DNA from 2 places in the Allorhizobium sp. DMC15 genome. Region 1 is predicted to be linked to the other one. Evidence: riboswitches for the same ligand, from Rfam matches in the RefSeq annotation. Region 1 holds a riboswitch; the other holds the start of a gene.

Region 1 (7,510 bases):
TGACACCGGTTTTTACGTCGTCGCGGTCGGGCAGTCCCAGATGCTCCTTCGGCGTGACATAGCAGAGCATGGCCGTGCCGAACCAGCCGATCATCGCGGCACCAATGCCGGAGGTGATGTGGTCGTAGCCGGGTGCAATATCCGTCGTCAGCGGCCCCAGCGTATAGAAGGGGGCCTCGCCGCAGGTCTTCAGCTGCTTGTCCATGTTCTCCTTGATCTTGTGCATGGGAACATGGCCGGGTCCCTCGATCATCACCTGGCAATCCTTGCCCCAAGCGATCTGCGTCAGCTCACCCAGCGTCTCCAGTTCGGCAAACTGGGCGGCATCATTGGCATCGGCAATCGAGCCGGGGCGCAGTCCATCGCCCAGCGAGAAGGAGACGTCGTAGGCGCGGCAGATGTCGCAGATCTCTTCGAAATGCTCGTAGAGGAAGCTCTCCTTGTGATGATGCAGGCACCACTTGGCCATGATCGAACCGCCGCGCGAAACGATGCCGGTGACGCGGTTGACTGTGAGCGGGATGTAATGCAGCCGGACGCCGGCATGGATGGTGAAGTAGTCGACGCCCTGCTCGGCCTGCTCGATCAGCGTGTCGCGATAGACCTCCCAGGTCAGGTCCTCGGCGATACCGCCGACCTTTTCCAGCGCCTGGTAAAGCGGAACGGTGCCGATCGGCACGGGCGAATTGCGGATGATCCAGTCGCGGATGTTGTGAATGTTGCGGCCGGTCGAGAGATCCATGACCGTGTCGGCGCCCCAGCGGATCGCCCAGACCATCTTCTCGACTTCCTCGGCCATGGAAGAGGTGACAGCCGAGTTGCCGATATTGGCGTTGATCTTCACCAGGAAATTCCGGCCGATGATCATCGGCTCCAGTTCCGGGTGGTTGATGTTGGCCGGGATGATCGCCCGGCCGGAGGCGATCTCCTGGCGGACGAATTCCGGCGTGACGTGATCCGGGATTGCGGCGCCAAAGCTTTCGCCGTCACGGACGAGCGCTTCCTTCGCGGCTTTGCGGCCGAGGTTTTCGCGGATCGCTACATATTCCATTTCCGGCGTGATGATTCCGGCGCGGGCATAGGCAAGCTGCGTCACCGCCTTGCCGCCCGTTGCGCGCAGCGGGCGATGATTCACGGGAAACACAGGCGTCATTTTCTCGGCAGAGACGAAGCCGTTGTCCTCGGGCTTCACGGCACGGCCGTCATAGGCCTCGACATCGCCGCGTGCCCTAACCCAGGCTGTCCGGTGCCGGGCAAGTCCCTGATCGATGGCGATGGTCGCCTGTGGGTCGGTATAGGCACCCGAAGCGTCATAGACATTCACAGGCGGTTCGCCGGAGGTCGGATGCAGCGCGATCTGGCGCAGGGGCACGCGGATGTCCGGGTGCATGCCGCCTGCCAGGAAGATCTTGGTCGAAGCGGGAAGCGGCCCGGTGGTGACGTCGGGCTTTGGGAAGTTAGGGGCAATGTTCATCATGGAGCTCCAAGTGTTCAGGTTGGAGACCCAGTCATGTCAGCCGGAATGATGGAAAGACGCCACGGGATTCGGGTTTCGAATCGTCGTTTTGCAGCGCTCGCACCGTCCCTACGCCAGTATGAACTGGATCAGGTTCAACGGGTCACCGCGCTGCCTGTTCGGCGTAGCGATATCTCAGCCCCTTGTCGGGACACCCCTGGTGAATGCGTGAAGTGTGGTCAAAAGGGAGAGCCGTGTCAACGCGGCTCGTGTCTCTTGGGTCTTGCCCCTCAAGCGTTTGTGAGAGGCACCTCGAACTGCTGGCCGGGTCGCAGGCCCTTGAAACGCTCATTGCCGATACCGGCCGCAGACATGGCCGTCACAAGCGCCTTCGGCGGATCGTCGATGCCTTCATTGGTCAGCTGGAAGGTGCCGAAATGGTGGCCGATGCCGAAGGCTGCACCGCTCAAGCGGAACCCTGCGATCGCTTCTTCCGGGTTCTGATGCTGCGCCTTCATGAACCAGCGCGGCTCATAGGCGCCGATCGGCATGATGGCGACCCGGATGTCACCATGTTTCGCCCTGATTTCGCGGTAATGCTTGCCCTCGGCATAGCCGGTGTCACCGATATGGTAGATCTTCCCGCCTGGAGTTTCGATGACAAAGGCGGCCCAGAGCGCCATGCGCCGGTCGCCCATGCCGCGCGCCGACCAGTGATGGCAGGGCTCGCAATGGATGACGACACCGTTGTTGACTTCTAGGCGATCACCCCAGTCCATCACATTAGCCACGATCTCAGGTACGTCGTCGCGGATGATGGTGTCATTGCCGAGCGGGGTCACGATCCGTGGCTTGTCCCGTTCGACAAGGCGTTTCAGCGTGGCGATGTCGAGATGGTCGTAGTGGTTGTGCGTCACGATGACGATGTCGATCTTCGGCAGATCATCGAAATCGACACCCGGCGGATTGTTGCGCTTCGGCCCGGCAAAGGAGACCGGGCTTGCGCGTTCCGACCAGACCGGGTCGGTCAGGATGTTCAGCCCTGCCGTCTGGATGAGCAGGGTCGCATGACCGACCATGGTGACGACAAGCCGGCTTCCTTCGACACGCGGCTCAGGCTTGGTCGTGACGAAATCCGCAGCTGTCACCGCCTTGGGCCAGGCGATCTTGCCGCCTTCGAACTGCCAGCGTAGGAGATCGGTAAAGCCGCGAGGCTCTTCGCCGCCCGGGTTGAAGAACACCTTGCCGTCGAAATGATCCGACAGGGGCCCGGTATAATAGCGGTTGCCCGCCTGCGCTTCGCGCATGCCGAGACCTCCCAGCGTTGCGGCAACAAGGCCGAAGCCCGACCATTTGAGAAAGCTGCGTCTGTTCATGGCTCACCCATATGTGGTTTCGTCAATTCTACGGCAATAGGCTCCTGGCAGATCGCCGGCTGTGGCGGAATCCCCGAAAATCGGGACTTCGCTTGACTTCCCGGGCGTTTTCCTGTTTATCCGCCGCAATCTGCGAAGAGACGAGAACTCCGAGCCGCCGACCGGGACCCGAGAAGGTATAAAGAGATCCCGGAGGTCAACACCCGACAGCGCGTTGCGCCCTCGGGTGCTTTTTGGCTTTGCGTCTTGTTTTCCGCGTAGAGAAGACCGAGGTTTGGGTTTCCCCGAACCATGCAAGGAAGAGCCGATGTTTGAGAACCTCCAGGACCGTCTTGGATCCATTCTGAATGGACTGACCGGCCGTGGCGCACTGTCCGAGGCGGATGTCTCGGCCGCTCTGCGCGAGGTCCGTCGTGCCCTTCTGGAAGCCGACGTGGCGCTGGAAGTGGTCCGCGCCTTCACCGACAAGGTCCGCGAAAAGGCCGTCGGTGCGGCGGTTCTGAAGTCGATCAAGCCCGGGCAGATGGTCGTCAAGATCGTCCATGACGAGCTGGTGGAGATGCTTGGCACGGAAGGGGTTTCCATCGACCTCAATGCCGCAGCCCCCGTCGTCATCATGATGGTCGGTCTGCAGGGATCGGGTAAGACGACCACCACCGGCAAGATCGCCAAGCGCCTGACCGATCGCGAGAAGAAGAAGGTCCTGATGGCCTCGCTCGACACGCGTCGACCGGCTGCCCAGGAACAGCTTCGCCAGCTCGGCGTGCAGACCGGCATCGATACCCTGCCGATCATCGCCGGCCAATCGCCCACCGATATTGCATCGCGTGCTGTGCAGGCGGCCAAGCTCGGCGGCCATGACGTGGTGATCCTCGACACCGCCGGCCGCACGCATATCGACGAGCCTCTGATGATCGAGATGGCCGAGATCAAGTCTCGCGCCAAGCCGCATGAAATCCTGCTCGTCGCCGACTCGCTGACCGGCCAGGACGCGGTCAATCTCGCGCGCAATTTCGACGAACGCGTCGGAATCACCGGCCTCGTTTTGACCCGCATGGACGGCGACGGCCGTGGCGGTGCAGCGCTCTCGATGCGTGCCGTCACCGGCAAGCCGATCAAGCTGATCGGTGTCGGCGAAAAGATGACGGAACTCGACGAGTTCCACCCGCGCCGTATCGCCGACCGTATCCTCGGCATGGGCGATATCGTTTCGCTGGTCGAAAAGGCCGCCGAGAACATCGATGCGGAAAAAGCCCGCGCCATGGCCGAGAAGATGGCCAAGGGCAAGTTCGACCTCAACGACCTCGCCGAGCAGATCAAGCAGATGCAGGCCATGGGCGGCATGGGCGGGATCATGGGCATGATGCCGGGCATGTCCGGCATGAAGGACAAGATGGCCGCTGCCGGCCTCGACGACCGCATCTTCAAGCGCCAGCTCGCCATCATCTCCTCGATGACCAAGGCCGAGCGCGCCAATCCCGACCTGCTCAAGCATTCCCGCAAGAAGCGCATCGCGGCCGGCTCCGGCACGGATGCGTCCGACATCAACAAGCTTCTGAAGATGCATCGCCAGATGGCCGACATGATGAAGGCCATGGGCGGCAAGGGCAAAGGCGGCATGATGAAGCAGATGATGGGCGGCCTTGCCTCGAAAATGGGCCTCGGCGGCATGGGTGGCGGCATGGGCATGCCGGATCTGTCGAAGATGGACCCGAAGCAGCTCGAAGCGCTCGCCAAGCAGGCCGAAGCCGCTGGCATCAAGCCGGGCGGTTTGCCCGGTCTGGGCGCTGGTGGCCTGCCGGGTCTCGGGCCCCCCAAGCTTCCCGGCCTCGGTGGTGGTGGTTTCCCGGGCCTTCCCGGTTTGCCGAAGAAGAAGTGAGAGGGCGCCGATGATTGATCCGTCCGTCAAGGAGCAGCTTTCCGGCTATCGCCAGTCGATCGACAACATCGACGCGGCGCTGGTCCACATGCTGGCGGAACGCTTCCGCTGCACCAAGGCCGTCGGCGTGCTGAAGGCCACACACGAATTGCCGCCCGCCGATCCGGCGCGCGAGGAATACCAGATCACCCGCCTGCGCCGTCTGGCCCAGGATGCCAATCTGGACCCGGATTTCGCCGAGAAGTTCCTGAACTTCATCATCAAGGAAGTCATCCGGCATCATGAAGCCATTGCCGCCGAACATGGCGGTGTCACCGAAAAGACCGCCTGACGGCGGCCTCAACAAGAACAGGGTTCGCTCCGGCGGCCCGGACTCAAAACCCAAGGAGTATTCACATGTCCCTCAAGATTCGTCTCGCCCGCGGTGGTTCCAAGAAGCGCCCGTACTACCAGATCGTCGTTGCCGACGCCCGCGCTCCGCGCGATGGCCGCTTCCTCGACAAGGTCGGTTCCTGGAACCCGATGCTCGGCAAGGACAACGAAAAGCGCGTCGAGCTTGACGTAGACGCCATCAAGGCCTGGGTTGCCAAGGGCGCACAGCCGACCGACCGCGTTCTGCGCTTCATGGCAGAAGCCGGCATCGCCGAGCGCGCTGCCCGCAGCAACCCAGACAAGGCGAAGCCGGGCAAGAAGGCCCAGGAGCGCGCTGCCGAGAAGGCACAGAAGGCAGCCGACGCTGCTGCCGCCGCTGCGGAAGCCGCTGCAGAATAATCGGCAAAAAGCCGTTTTCAGCGGGCGGTGGGGTGACCCACCGCCCGTTTTTGCGTTTTCTTTCCCCGCCGTTCCGCCTAAAAGGAATGTCGAACCGATGCATCTGCAGGACCGTTCTCACCGATGAGCAAGCTTGAAAACCCGATACTGATGGCCGTGATCGGTGCCGCCCAGGGGCTCCGGGGCGAGGTGCGGGTCAAGACCTTTACCGAGGATCCGCTGGGTCTCGGCGACTACGGGTTCCTGTATGCCGCCGATGGCCGCAAGTTCGAGATCCTCGAAATCCGCGACGGCAAGACGGTCGCCATCGTCCGCTTCCGCGGCATCAACGACCGCAATGCTGCCGAAGCGCTGAACGGTACCGAGCTTTTCGTCGACCGTGATGCGCTGCCGGACGATGATCTGGACGAAGACGAATTCTACTATGCAGACCTCGAGGGGCTCGAGGTCTATGACGCCGAGAACAATCACTATGGCGCGGTGACCGCCGTCTATGATTTCGGCGCCGGCGATCTGCTGGAGCTCAAGGGCCCAGGCAAGCGGCCCGTGCTCATTCCCTTCTCCGAGGCCGCCGTGCTGGAGATCGATCTCGAGGGCGGGCGCATTCTCGTCGATCCGATCGCCGCCGGCCTGAAGGACGACGGCGAGGAAAAGCCTTACGGCAATGCCGGCGGCAAGCCGCGGCCGAACAACGGTCGCTGAATGCCCATGCCCTTCAAGGCTTCCATCCTGACGCTCTATCCCGACATGTTTCCGGGGCATCTCGGCCTGGCGCTTGCCGGACGCGCGCTGGAGCGCGGCGACTGGTCGATCGAAGCGGTCCAGATCCGCGATTTTGCAGAGGACAAACATCGCAGCGTTGATGATACGCCCTCGGGCGGCGGTGCCGGCATGGTGCTGCGTCCCGATGTCCTGGCGCGGGCCATCGATTCCATAGCTGACGATGGACGACCGCGCCTTTTGATGAGCCCACGTGGCCGGCCGCTGACCCAGGAGCGGGTGCGCGCACTGGCGGAAGGTGAGGGCGTGGTGATTGTCTGCGGTCGTTTCGAAGGCGTCGACCAGCGGGTGATCGATGCCCGGCAGCTCGAAGAGGTTTCCATCGGCGACTATATTCTGTCCGGTGGCGAGCCGGCTGCGCTGACATTGCTCGATGCCGTGGTCCGCATTCTCCCCGGCGTCATGGGCAACCAGCTTTCCGGCGTGCATGAAAGCTTCGAGGGCGGTCTGCTGGAACACCCGCAATACACCCGCCCGCAGGTCTTCGAGAACAGGGAGATCCCGGACGTGCTGACGTCCGGCAATCATGCGGCGATCGAAAAATGGCGCCGTGAGCAGGCTGTTGCGCTCACCCGCGAACGGCGCCCCGATCTCCTGCCTGTTCAGCCTGTAAAGAAGTAATAGGCGGCAAGCGCCAGACCGGCAGCCACCACGATCCAGCGCAGGATGGACTGCGGCACCTTCTTTGCCACGGCAACACCGGCATAGCCGCCGGCTGCTACGGCCGGGATCATGATCGCAGCATGCAGCCAGGACAGCGCGCCCGCGCCGACAAAGACGACGATCGCCACGGCAGCAATCACGATCGACAGGAAGTTCTTGAGCGCGTTGAGGCGGTGATAATCGCCACCGCTTGCGAGCCCCAGAGACGCGAGCATCATGATGCCCATGCCGGCACCGAAGAAGCCGCCATAAAAGGAGGTTGCACCCTGGAGCGTCAGGCCGAGCGGGGTGGCCGGATGGCTTTCTCCCTTGGTCTTTGGCCGGAGCTTCGGCCCGGCTGCGAAGATCACGGTCGCGCCCAAGAGCAGCCAAGGCACCATGGCGCGAAAGGCCGGGTTGGAAAGCGAGATCAGGAAGAGTGCGCCGCCCAGGGCACCGACAGCCGAGACAGCCGCAAGGATCCAGGCGCCACGGCCCATGGCTTTCAGCTCCTTGCCATAGGCGAGCGTCGAGGTGATGTAGCCGGGAAACTGGATGATCGAAGAGGTCGCGTTGGCGCTGATCGGCGGAACGCCGGCAAGCGTG
Region 2 (7,510 bases), on a different contig from region 1:
GGCCAACGACGTTTCGCCACAGACCGGCATCATGGGCGGAGACCGCAACCGCGTGCAGCTGATCACGCGCGACGGCGTGGAAGCGTGGCCGGACCTGTCGAAGGAGGACGTGGCCGAGCGACTGGCGCTGTGGATCGCCACGCAAATGTCGGGTGCCTCGGCATGAGCCTCTTCACCCGCGACGGATTTACCGCTTTTGTCGAGAGCCTTCCGGCCACCAGCCAAGTCGACCAGTGGGATAGCCGGGTCGGCAAAGTCGGGGACAAGGTTTTTGGCCTGCTGTCCGACAACGACCGGCACCTGGCCTTCAAAGTCAGCGAGGAAAGCTTCGAGATTTTGACCGCCTTGCAGGGCGTCTCGCAGGCGCCCTATTTCGCCAAGCGGAAATGGGTGAGCGTCGCCCCGGATACGGAGCTTCAAGAGGCCGAGCTTACGGAATATCTGCAGCGATCCTACCGAGCTGTCGCTGGCAGCCTGACACGCAAGCTCCGGCGGGAACTGGGGATCGACGACTGAGGCCGGAGATCAACCGGCAAGCGCGACCGACCGGATCTGTGGCATGTCGATCCGTGCCGATACCGGCTTGAACTCCGCGGCCTCCAGGCCCTTGGCGCTCAGGATGACGGCACTCGAAGGCGGAATTTCCACCCAGGTGTCGGCTTCGTCGTTGAGCGGTTCGGACACGAGGCAGTAGCTGCCCTTCGGCCCCATGGGCGCAGCATAGAGCGTCGGGGCGAATTCGTCGGTGGAATAGCGAACGGCATAGAGCGTGTCGCCGTCCGAAAAGGCTGCGGTCATGCGGACGCGGGCTGCGCCGGTCAAATGCAGGCTGATCTGCTCGACGAAGCCGACCGCCTCGCTCATGGCTGCCAGCGGGCGCTCCCTGAGGCCGAACTGCAGGGCGAGCAGGAAAAGCAGCTCGCTGTCCGTCGTGCCGACGCGGGCATTGAAATGCGCGTCGTCGAGCATGGCTTCCATCGGCCGGCGGATGCGGTCGAAATGGTCGATCTGGCCATTGTGCATGAAGGACCAGGTGTCATGCACGAAGGGATGGCAGTTGTCGCGGCGGGTCGAGCCGTGGGTGGCGGCACGGACATGGGCGAGGAAGAGCGGCGAGCGAATCTGGCGGGCGAGGCTTTTCAGATTGCAGTCGGACCAAGCCGGCAGGACGTCGCGGAAACGACCCGGTTCCGGCCGGTCCCCATACCAGGCAATGCCGAAACCGTCGGCATTGGTCGCGGTCTTGGCGCGAGTCGCACAATGGGACTGTTCGATGAGCGAGTGGGCAGGCGAGGTGACGAGTTCCTCAAGGAAGATCGCTTCTCCGCGATAGGCTGCCCAACGACACATGCGTTTCACAACTCCGGAAGGCGCCGACACGAAGGCTGCCCGACGCCAGTGTTCGCCTGATAAACTAACGATTCGCAAACATCTCCACTTTCATGACAGAAATTTGTCGGCGGCAGCAATTGTTTTCTGCAGTGCAGCACGAGCAAATGTGAACACTGCGTTCCGTCCGGCCCTGCTGCAGCCACGGGGAAGAGCGGCTATATTGCGCCTCAATCAACGCATTTCGGCCCGAGGAGCCAGTCCCGATGTCCATTCGTCCCGTCAAGCATGAGAGCCGCGCCACTCCGACCATGGAAGGTGCCGGCGTGAAGCTGCACCGCGTGTTCGGCTTCGGCGATCCGTCGATGACCGACCCCTTCCTGATGATGGACGATTTCCGCAACGACGATCCGGGCGATTACATCCGCGGCTTTCCCTGGCATCCGCATCGCGGCATCGAGACGATCACCTATGTGCTGGCCGGCACCGTCGAACATGGCGACAGCCTGGGCAATCAGGGCATGCTGGGCGCCGGCGACCTGCAATGGATGACGGCCGGTAGCGGCATCATGCACCAGGAGATGCCGAAGGGCGATTTTGCCGGACGCATGCATGGCTTCCAGCTCTGGGCGAACCTGCCATCCTCGCTGAAGATGACCAAGCCGCGCTACCAGGACATCAAGTCGGCCGACATTCCTGTTGTCGTGGATGACGACGGCACATCCGTGCGGGTCATCTGTGGTGACTTCTGGGGCAAGAGCGGCCCTGTCGACGGCATTGCCGCAGAGCCCGTCTATCTCGACATCTCGGTGCCGCCGGGCAAGCGCAAAACCTTCCCCGTCGATACCTACCGCTCAGCTTTTGCCTATATCTTCGCCGGCTCCGGCTCGTTCCGCGATGCGTCGAAACCCTTCGGCGTGAAGGTGGAGAAGGAGTATATGGGCGAGGAGCTCAACATCCGCGACCTCTCCGGCAATCGCACGCTCGTCGTCTTCGACACCGGTGACGAGATCACCGTTCAGGCCGGCGAGAAGGGCATCCGCTTCCTTCTCGTCACCGGCAAGCCGATCAAGGAGCCGGTCGCCTGGCATGGCCCGATCGTCATGAACAGCCGCGAAGAACTGATGCAGGCGATGAAAGAGCTGCAGAACGGAACTTTCATCAAGGCCGATCATTAACCTCCCGCAGTCAAGTTCATCTCGCCCGGCGTCCTCCAGCGCCGGGCTTTTCTTTGCCCGGAGGATGCCATGCGGGTGACGGGATCATGCCAGTGCGGCGAAGTTCGCTACGACGCGGAGATCGATCCGCTGCGGATCGGGATCTGTCATTGTACCGATTGCCAACGCCTGACCGGGTCTGCCTATCGCGTGACGGCTGCAGCCCTCCCCGGCAGTCTTGGCCTCGTCTGCGGGGAACCACGGCGCTACCGCAAATTCGGTGAGAGCGGAAAGCCGAGCGACCAGTTCTTCTGCGGCAACTGCGGTTCGCCGCTCTGGCGCGAAAGCGCCGACGGGGCCATCGGTATCCGGCTCGGCACCATTGACCAGCGACGGGAGCTCAAGCCTCACCACCAGTCATGGCTGAGCTCCGCCCTGCCCTTCGTCTTCGATATCCGCGACCTCGAGTGCCACGCCGACAGCTGAAAATTTTCAGTTCCTCGAATCGACCGACCACAGGGCGTGGAAATGGTGCACCGGGCCATGGCCCGATCCGACAGACAAACTACCCGAGGTGCGCACAGCCTCTTTAAGCCATGCCTTTGCGGCACGCACCGCGTCCTGCGGTTCGAGCCCCTTGGCAAGTTCCGCCGCGAGCGCGCTGGACAGCGAGCAACCGGTGCCATGGGTGTTGGGCGTGGCAATGCGGGATGCCTCGAACCAGGTCACCTGCCCCTCCGCCACCAGAACATCGGGACTTTCGTGACCGGCGAGATGCCCGCCCTTGACCAGCACGCCTTTCGCCCCAAGCGCCGTCAGCCGCACGGCCTGGGATTCCATGATGCGGCGGTCGGAGGCTTCCGGATCTCCGAGCAGGGCTGCGGCCTCGGGCAGATTGGGGGTTACAAGTGTTGCGAGTGGCAGCAGACTTTCTTTGAGGACTGTAACGGCCGCGGGATCGAGCAATGCGGCGCCACCCTTGGCGATCATCACCGGATCGAGCACGACGGGAATGCCGCGATGAGGGCTCAGGGCTTCTGCAACGGCCCGCGCAATGCCGGCATTGGCGATCATGCCGATCTTCACCGCATCGACGCGGATATCGGCAAAGACCATGCGGATCTGTTCTGCAACGAAATCCGGATCGAGGGGACGTACCGCCGAGACGCCTTGCGTGTTCTGGGCGGTGAGCGCGGTGATCACGGCCATGCCATAACAGCCCCGGGCGGCAAAGGTTTTGAGATCGGCCTGGATGCCGGCACCACCGGAGGGATCGGAGCCGGCGATGGACAGGACGTTGCGGATCGGATTGGTCATCGGCGCGCTCCCTTCGACGGTGGAGCGGCGGCGGACTCGGGCAGCCAACTGCCGGATAGACCGAACGACTCCCTCCGCCAGCATGATCTGGTTCAGGTTCAAAGGGTGCTTCTCAGCCCGGCTTTCGCCGGACGCCCCTGTCTGCGTCCTGTCTATCTCAGACCGGTCTGCCTGTCACCGGCGCGACTTGTCTTTGATCAATTCATTTGCCGCTTGTCGCCAAATTGGTTACCTGCCTCCCGTTCCCCCAGCATCAGGTGTACGCTCTTGACCATTTCCCCCTCGCCTCTTCCCGCCCGCTCCTATCACGGCTTCCTGTTCGACATGGACGGAACGCTGCTCAACTCGATCGCCGCCGCCGAGCGGGTCTGGGGCCGCTGGGCGGCGAAAATGGGGCTCGATGTCGAGGCTTTCCTGCCGACCATGCATGGCAAGCGCGGCATCGATACGATCCGGGGGCTGAACCTTCCGGGCGTGGACGTCGTCGCCGAAGCGCTGGAAATCGAGCGCGGCGAGATCGAGGATGTCGAAGGGATCGTGCCGATCGCCGGGGCGATCGAGTTTCTGAACGCGCTTCCGGCCGAGCGCTGGGCGATCGTCACCTCGGCGCCCTCGGCGCTTGCCCGCGCCCGGATCGCGGCCGCCGGGCTGCCGCAGCCGCTGAAGATCGTCACGGCGGAAGACGTCAAAATCGGCAAGCCGGATCCGGCCGGCTACAGGCTGGGCGCAGAGCGACTGGGCGTCGATCCGACCCATTGCCTGGTGTTCGAGGATGTGATGGCGGGCGTGCTGGCCGGCGAAGGGGCCGGCGCCGATGTCATGGTGATCACGGCCACCCATACACATCCGCTGGAAACACGCCACCCGAGCCTGCACGGCTATGAGGGCGTGACGGTGGATGTCGATGGTGAAGGATTGATCCGGCTGCGTTACTGCTAAGGCCGCTGCGAGGCTGGTCTCACGAGCGCAGAGCGGCATGCGCCCCATGGAGCGCATGCCGGACATGTGAGGCGATCACGCCGCCTTGGCGACGTGATATTCCTTGATCGCGACCATTTTGATCGCCGGATAACGCTCCGCCTCGTAGCGCAGCGAGAACTGGTCCTGCGCCATGAAGACGGGATCGCCGTCCAGATCGCGGCAGATATCGCCGCGTCGCTGGGTCATGAACTTTTCCAGATCATCCTTGTTGTCGGCCGAGATCCAGCGGCAGACGGAGAAACGCGACATTTCGAAGGAGACCGGCAGCGTGTATTCGGCCGACAGGCGTTCCTTCAACACGTCGAGCTGCAGCGCACCGACGACGCCGACGATGGCCGGCGAGCCATCTTCCGGCGAGAAGAGCTGGACGACGCCTTCTTCCGCCATCTGCTGCAAAGCTTCCTTCAGCTTCTTCGCCTTCATCGCATCCTCCAGCCGCACGCGGCGCAGGATTTCCGGCGAGAAGTTCGGCACGCCCTGGAAAACGAGGTTTTCGCCTTCGGTCAGCGTATCGCCGATGCGCAGCGTGCCATGGTTGGGGATGCCCACCACGTCACCGGCAAAGGCGGTGTCGGCCAGCTGGCGCTGCGAGGCGAAGAAGAATTGCGGTGCCGTCAGCCCCATCAGCTTGCCGGTGCGGGCGAGCTTGGCCTTCATGCCGCGCTCCAGCTTGCCCGAGCAGATGCGGGCAAAAGCGATGCGGTCGCGGTGGTTCGGGTCCATGTTCGCCTGGATCTTGAAGACGAAGGCCGTCATCTTTTCTTCCGAGGCATGCACGGTTCTGACATCGGCCACCTGGTCGCGCGGCGGGGGCGCATAGGCACCCAGCGCATTGATCAGATCGCGCACGCCAAAATTCCGCAAAGCCGAGCCGAAGAATACGGGCGTCATGTGGCCTTCCAGGAAAGCCTTCTGGTCGAAGGGACGGCAGGCCTCGACGGCGAGCTCCAGTTCATCGACGAAAGCCGCACGCTCATTTTCCGGCAGGTGATCGGCAACACTCTGCGGGCCGTTGACCTTGGTCGGCTCGGCCTGGGTGTCATTGCCCCGGAAGGTGCTGTTGGCCAGATTGTAGGAGCCACAGAAGCTCTTTGAGCGGCCGACCGGCCAGGTGATCGGGGCCGTGTCGAGCGCGAGCTTCTCTTCGACCTCATCCAGGATCTCGAAGATATCCCGGCTTTCGCGGTCCATCTTGTTGACGAAGGTGATGATCGGGATGTCGCGCATGCGGCAGACTTCGAACAGCTTCAGCGTGCGCGGCTCGATACCCTTGGCGGCGTCGATGACCATGACGGCGGCATCCACGGCCGTGAGTGTGCGGTAGGTGTCGTCGGCGAAGTCTTCGTGACCGGGCGTGTCGAGAATGTTGAAGACATTGCCTTCATATTCGAAGGTCATCACCGAGGTGACGACCGAAATGCCGCGCTCGCGCTCGATCTTCATCCAGTCCGACCGGGTCTGGATGCGATCCTTCTTGGCCTTTACTTCACCGGCGAGCTGGATCGCACCGCCGAACAGCAGCAGCTTTTCGGTGAGCGTCGTCTTGCCGGCGTCCGGGTGGGCGATAATAGCAAAGGTGCGGCGGCGGGAGACCGCCTCTGCGAGCGTTTCAGCCATGTCTCAGGAATTCCTTTTGGTCGGCGGTTATCTAGCGTTTCGACAGCCAATATGCAATTGAGCGCGAGAAACAAAGGAACCTCGCCCATGTCCGCCGTTCGCTCCGATGTCCTTGGTCCCATGCTCAATCTGAAGCGTCTCTCCCATGGCGAGGGGATCGATCTGCCGGCTTACGAAACGAGAGGTGCTGCGGGCATGGATCTGAGGGCGGCCGTTGCCGAGGATGAGCCGACGACGTTGGCGCCGGGAAAGCGCGCTTTGATCCCGACCGGCTTCATCTTCGAGATCCCCCACGGCTTCGAGGCGCAGATCCGGCCGCGCTCCGGCCTTGCTTTCAAGAACGGGATCACCTGCCTCAACACCCCCGGCACGATCGACAGCGATTATCGCGGCGAAGTGAAGGTGCTCTTGATCAATCTCGGCGACGAAGAATTCGTGATCGAGCGCGGCATGCGGATCGCCCAGATGGTGATTGCGCCGGTGACGCAGGCGCGCGTGGCCGAGGTGAGCGAGACATCCGACACGGCGCGTGGCGCCGGCGGGTTCGGGTCTACGGGGGTGTGAGTGCTCCGGGATGATCGAACGGCTGACACTGCGGCAGGACTATTTTGGCGATCCTGCCGCATTTGAGGCGCTGGCCGATCTGCTGCACGATGTTTTCGGCATCGACATCCGTCTGCTCAACGGTCTCGGTGGACCCGATCCCTCGTCGATGCCGTTCGGCTATTTCGACGAGGCCGGTCGTTGTGTCGCCAATTTCTCGGCGTTTTCCCTGCCGGTCATGATCGAAGGGCGCGTGGTGAGGGCCGCAGGCTTTCAATCTGGTGCCGTTCGCCCGGAGTTTCGCGCACAAGGTCTCTACCGCGACCTCATGCACCGCGCCTTTGCCTGGGCCGACGCACAGAAGTTCGAAGCCGGTCTTCTTTTGACCGACAAGCCTGGCCTCTATCGGCCCTTCGGTTTTGACGTCGTGCCGCAGTTCAAGTTTTGCGGACATTTGCCCGCCAGCACGTCCGGCGAGGCCGATGCGCGGGATCTCGATTTGGCGAAGCCCGACGATCTCGCGCTGACCTTGTCTATTCTCGCGGACCGGCAACCCGTCTCCTCAT

Evidence for each region. Region 1 has a riboswitch for thiamine pyrophosphate ahead of thiC (phosphomethylpyrimidine synthase ThiC). Riboswitches for the same ligand answer to the same signal wherever they lie in the genome.
Region 2: another riboswitch for thiamine pyrophosphate. It lies ahead of thiD (bifunctional hydroxymethylpyrimidine kinase/phosphomethylpyrimidine kinase); the one in region 1 lies ahead of thiC (phosphomethylpyrimidine synthase ThiC).

What each region holds. Positions count from the first base shown of each region.
Region 1 covers NZ_JBQUZB010000004.1:195,878-203,387, reverse strand. The annotation lists gene thiC (phosphomethylpyrimidine synthase ThiC) at 1-1,474, opposite strand, end outside; TPP riboswitch at 1,565-1,685, opposite strand; gene ACT53S_RS18620 (MBL fold metallo-hydrolase) at 1,747-2,832, opposite strand; gene ffh (signal recognition particle protein) at 3,140-4,711, shown strand; gene ACT53S_RS18610 (chorismate mutase) at 4,722-5,042, shown strand; gene rpsP (30S ribosomal protein S16) at 5,108-5,482, shown strand; gene rimM (ribosome maturation factor RimM) at 5,606-6,184, shown strand; gene trmD (tRNA (guanosine(37)-N1)-methyltransferase TrmD) at 6,191-6,883, shown strand; gene ACT53S_RS18590 (sulfite exporter TauE/SafE family protein) at 6,865-7,510, opposite strand, start outside.
Region 2 covers NZ_JBQUZB010000001.1:280,843-288,352, reverse strand. The annotation lists gene coaBC (bifunctional phosphopantothenoylcysteine decarboxylase/phosphopantothenate--cysteine ligase CoaBC) at 1-166, shown strand, start outside; gene ACT53S_RS01445 (MmcQ/YjbR family DNA-binding protein) at 163-516, shown strand; gene ACT53S_RS01440 (class II glutamine amidotransferase) at 526-1,350, opposite strand; gene ACT53S_RS01435 (pirin family protein) at 1,596-2,507, shown strand; gene ACT53S_RS01430 (GFA family protein) at 2,577-2,972, shown strand; gene thiD (bifunctional hydroxymethylpyrimidine kinase/phosphomethylpyrimidine kinase) at 2,979-3,803, opposite strand; TPP riboswitch at 3,856-3,952, opposite strand; gene ACT53S_RS01420 (HAD-IA family hydrolase) at 4,071-4,742, shown strand; gene ACT53S_RS01415 (peptide chain release factor 3) at 4,818-6,401, opposite strand; gene dut (dUTP diphosphatase) at 6,489-6,965, shown strand; gene ACT53S_RS01405 (GNAT family N-acetyltransferase) at 6,976-7,510, shown strand, end outside.